Regions from separate parts of the Burkholderia sp. NRF60-BP8 genome, predicted to be linked through region 1. Evidence: riboswitches for the same ligand, from Rfam matches in the RefSeq annotation. Region 1 holds a riboswitch; the other holds the start of a gene.
The links. Region 1 has a riboswitch for manganese ahead of WS54_RS01840 (sodium:calcium antiporter). Riboswitches for the same ligand answer to the same signal wherever they lie in the genome.

Region 1 (2,196 bases):
GCGAAGGATGCGGCGATGCTCGCGCAAGCGCATGCGGGCGACCAGGTCAAGGTGCGGATCGAGAAGGTCGACGGCACGTTGACGATCGTCAAACTCGTCAAGGGTTCCTGATCGGCGGGATGCGGGCGTCGCAGCCGCCGCCCGCATCCGGCGCCGTGAAGCGCGCCGCGCCGACGTGTTGGTCGGCCGGCGCGCCCGACCGGCGTTTAGCGCGCCAGCGTCACCGCCAGATACCCCACATAACCCGCGCCGTTCGCGAGCAACGCCCAGATCGCGAGCCCGCGCGTGCGCGCATTGATGCGCAGCCAGGCCGCTGCCGCGAGCGTGATGATCACGCCGGTCAGCACTTCGGGGCGCGGCTCCCACGGCGTCAGCATGATGCCGATCGCCGGCAGCAGCGTGCCCTGGAACACCATCGCGCCGGTGATGTTGCCGAACGCGAGCGTGTCCTTCCGGCGGCGGATCCACAGCACGCTGTTGACCTTCTCCGGCAGTTCCGTCGCGATCGGCACGATGATCAGCGACAGCAGCAGCGCCGACACGCCGAGCACGTGCGACACGCCTTCCACGCCGTGAATGAAGCCCTTCGCCCCGCCCACCAGCAGCGCGACGCCGATCAGCAGTTGCAGCACGATCGTCGCCAGGTTGGTCGGCAGGCCGATGCGCGACAGGAACATCGCGTGCGGCGCCTCGGTGCCGTGCCCGGCATCGACGAGCCCGGTCGATGCACGGAACGTCATCACGACGTACATCACGTAGAGCCCGACCAGCATCGCGGCGAGCAGCGCGCGTACGGCCCAGTTGTGATGCGGAACGAACATCGCGACGGTCGCCAGCGAGAACGCGGCGAGGAACGTGTTCATGTCGCGCACGAAGCCGGTGCGTTCCGGCGTGATCGTGCCGCGCAGCCCGCGCGTGCGGATCACGGCGAGCGTCATCAGGAACGTGGTGAGCGTCGCGAGCATCAGCGGCGCGCCGAGAATCGCGCCGACGCCGATCTCCTCGTTCACGGCCTGGTTCGACGTGCCGCCGGCCAGCGCGAGCAGCGGCACCATCGTTTCGGGCAGCGCGGTGCCGACGGCCGCGAACAGCGAGCCGGTCACGCCTTCGGAAATCTTCAGGCGTTCGCCGAGATGTTCGAGCGCATTGGTGAAGACTTCGGCCGCGACGAGGATCACGACCAGCATGAACGCCAGTTCGACAAACATGAAGGTCATGCGGCACCTCCGCAGGCAGCGGTGGCGTGGGCAAGGCGAGCAGGGAGGAACATGGGGACTCCGTGGTCGGACGCTGACGAACCATGACACATCCGCCGACGTCCGACCAGGAACGACGCGATGTGCCGATGGTCTCGCCAAGCCGATCGGGCCGAACGCGCCACGGCCGCAGGCCGAGTGTGTTGACGCGTTCGCTTTCCGGGGGCGGAAAGCAGGCTACTCCCCAAAGACGGAGAGCAGTCTAGCCGAGCGGTTTTCTTTCGACAAGCCTTCGTCTCGAAAAAAATATACCCCTCCACCCTATAGGGGCAGCCTTCCGGAGATATACTCCCCTACCCTATACAGGAGCCCAGCGATGAGTCATACCGTCCGCGAGAAACAGAAGCTGCTGAACCGCGTGCGCCGTATCAAGGGACAGGTGGAAGCGATCGAGCGGGCGCTGGAAGAAGAGCGCGGCTGCAACGACGTGCTGCAACTGATCACGAGCTGCCGCGGCGCGATGAACGGCCTGCTGGCCGTCGTGCTGGAAGACCACATCCGGTCGCATCTCGTCGATGCGGACACGCCCGATGCGCACGAGGGCAGCGCGACCGAGCAGCTGATCGAGGTCGTGCACAGCTATTTCAAGTAACCGGATGCAAACATGAACGAATTCGACGGCGCGGCGGCGGGCGGCGCGCACAGCCACGCATTTCTGGGCGCCGCACACGCGCGCAACGAGCGGAAGACGTGGATGGTCATCGGCCTGTGTACGGCGATGATGATCGCCGAGATCGTCGGCGGCACGCTGTTCGGCTCGCTCGCGCTGGTCGCCGACGGGCTGCACATGTCGACGCATGCGGGCGCGATGCTGATCGCCGCGCTGGCCTATACCTATGCGCGCCGGCATGCCGACGATCCGCGTTTCGTGTTCGGCACCGGCAAGCTCGGCGACCTGGCCGGCTTCACGAGCGCGATCGTGCTGGCGATGATCGCGTTG
Region 2 (2,196 bases), on a different replicon from region 1:
GACCGCAACTGCCCCGAATTCCTGCGCGACACCGCGCAATCGGGCTATGACGACAGCGCCGAGCTGATCGGCCGCTGGCACGGCAAGGGCCGCCAGATGTACGCGCTCACGCCGCGCTTCGCGCCGACGTCGACCGAGGCGCAGCTCGAGGCGTGCGGCGAACTCGCGCGCCGCCATCCGGACGTGTTCGTGCAAAGCCACGTCGCGGAAAACGTCGACGAGGTGAAATGGGCGGCCGAGCTGTTCCCCGGCCACCGCAGCTATCTCGATATCTACGACCGCTACGGGCTGCTGCGTCCGCGCGCGGTGTACGGCCACTGCATCCACCTCGACGACGAGGATCGCCGCCGGATGGCCGAGACGCGCACCGTCGTCGCGCACTGTCCGACGTCGAACTTCTTCCTCGGCAGCGGGCTGTTCGATTTCGACAAGGCCGGCGAATACGACGTGCCCGTCACGCTCGCGACCGACGTCGGCGGCGGCACGTCGTTCTCGATGCTGCAGACGATGAATGAGGCGCACAAGGTCGCGCGGCTGTCGGGCCATCACCTGAGCGCCACGCGGATGTTCTGGCTCGCGACGGCCGGCGCCGCGCAGGCGCTCGACCTCGCGGACACGGTCGGCACGCTCGAGCCGCGCACCGAAGCCGACTTCGTCGTGCTCGACCCGCAGGCGACGCCGCTGCTCGCGCGCCGCACGAAGCGCGCGGAGTCGCTCGAGGAACTGCTGTTCGCGTTCGCGCTGCTCGGCGACGACCGCGCGGTATACCGCACTTATGCGGCCGGCGAACTCGTGCACGAGCGCGGTGCCGCTCGTCGCCCCGCCGCCGCGTAACGCCCGGCGGGCACGCCGTGCCGGCAGCGCGGCCGCTTCGCCGCCGTGCATGCCGGCAATCGAATGCACGGCGGCCGGCCCGCTTTCCCGTGTGCAATGCGCCGTGCTAGAATTCGCCGCTCATTGGGGAGTAGCCGCTCCGCTCGATGTCCCGCGCCACCGGCGCGCATCGTGACGGAGGCGTCCGTCAACAGACTTGGCCGTTCGGCCATGGCGGGCGCAGCCACGTTGGCCTGGCGAGACCGATGGTTCACAGCGCGTCGCATCAGGGCCCGGCGCGCGGTGGATCGTCGCTCGCACGCACAACAACGGCCCGTGGAACCCCATTCGTGTCTCAAGCCTTCCTGATCTCCACCGGCGCCGTCGCCCTCGCTGAAATCGGCGACAAGACCCAACTGCTTTCCCTCGTTCTGGCCGCGCGCTATCGCAAGCCGATACCGATCATTCTCGGCGTGCTCGTCGCGACGCTCGTGAATCACGGGTTCGCCGGCGCGCTCGGCGAATGGCTGGGTGTACTCGTCACGCCGTCGATCATGCGTTGGGCGCTCGCGTTCTCGTTCATCGCGATGGGGCTGTGGATTCTCGTGCCGGACAAGCTCGACGAGAACGAAGCCAATGCGACCCGCTCGCGGCTCGGCGTGTTCGGCGCGACGCTCGTCGCGTTCTTCCTCGCGGAAATGGGCGACAAGACGCAGATCGCGACCGTTGCGCTGGCCGCGCGCTTCCAGGATTACATCGGCGTCGTGGCCGGCACGACGTTCGGGATGATGCTCGCGAACGTGCCGGCGATCCTGCTCGGCGACCGCTTCGCGCACCGTCTGCCGACGAAGCTCGTGCACGGCATCGCGGCCGTGCTGTTCGTCGTGCTCGGCGCGCTGGCGCTGCTGGGTATCGGGATCTGACGGAAAGGCAGGTAGCCGGCGCGGCCGGGCGGCCGCGCCACGATGGATGCGGGGTTACTTCGCGACGGTCGCGCCCGCCGGCGGCGCGGTCGGTACCGCGCGCTCGTTGGCGGCCGGTGCCGCCGGCCCGCCGCGCTTGTCGACCGGCAGCCGGACCGAGCGAACCGCCCCGTTCGACAACGGGAAATCGGCGAGCGCACTGCGCGCGAGGAACGGCATCGCGTACAGCAGCGTGCCGTTGTCGCCGGTCGTGCGTGCGGACACGTTGTAGACCTCCTTGCCCGTCGCGCGCTCGGTGATGCGGATGCCGAGCACGTAGTCGAACACCTGGTACGTCTGCGCGACGTAACCGGCCGGCATCGGCCCCCAGGGACCCCACGGGCCCCAGGGATTCCACGGTCCGCGCCGCCAGTACGGCCCGGGCGCGAACCACGGATCGTAGTAGACCGGCTGCGGCACC

Region 2: linked by a shared signal. The riboswitch ahead of WS54_RS18115 (TMEM165/GDT1 family protein) and the one ahead of WS54_RS01840 (sodium:calcium antiporter) in region 1 are both predicted to bind manganese.

What each region holds. Positions count from the first base shown of each region.
Region 1 covers NZ_CP013372.1:403,871-406,066, forward strand. The annotation lists gene WS54_RS01835 (copper-binding protein) at 1-111, shown strand, start outside; gene WS54_RS01840 (sodium:calcium antiporter) at 207-1,217, opposite strand; yybP-ykoY riboswitch at 1,279-1,454, opposite strand; gene WS54_RS01845 (metal/formaldehyde-sensitive transcriptional repressor) at 1,573-1,848, shown strand; gene dmeF (CDF family Co(II)/Ni(II) efflux transporter DmeF) at 1,861-2,196, shown strand, end outside.
Region 2 covers NZ_CP013373.1:1,036,386-1,038,581, reverse strand. The annotation lists gene guaD (guanine deaminase) at 1-834, shown strand, start outside; yybP-ykoY riboswitch at 948-1,069, shown strand; gene WS54_RS18115 (TMEM165/GDT1 family protein) at 1,164-1,736, shown strand; gene WS54_RS18110 (DUF4136 domain-containing protein) at 1,791-2,196, opposite strand, start outside.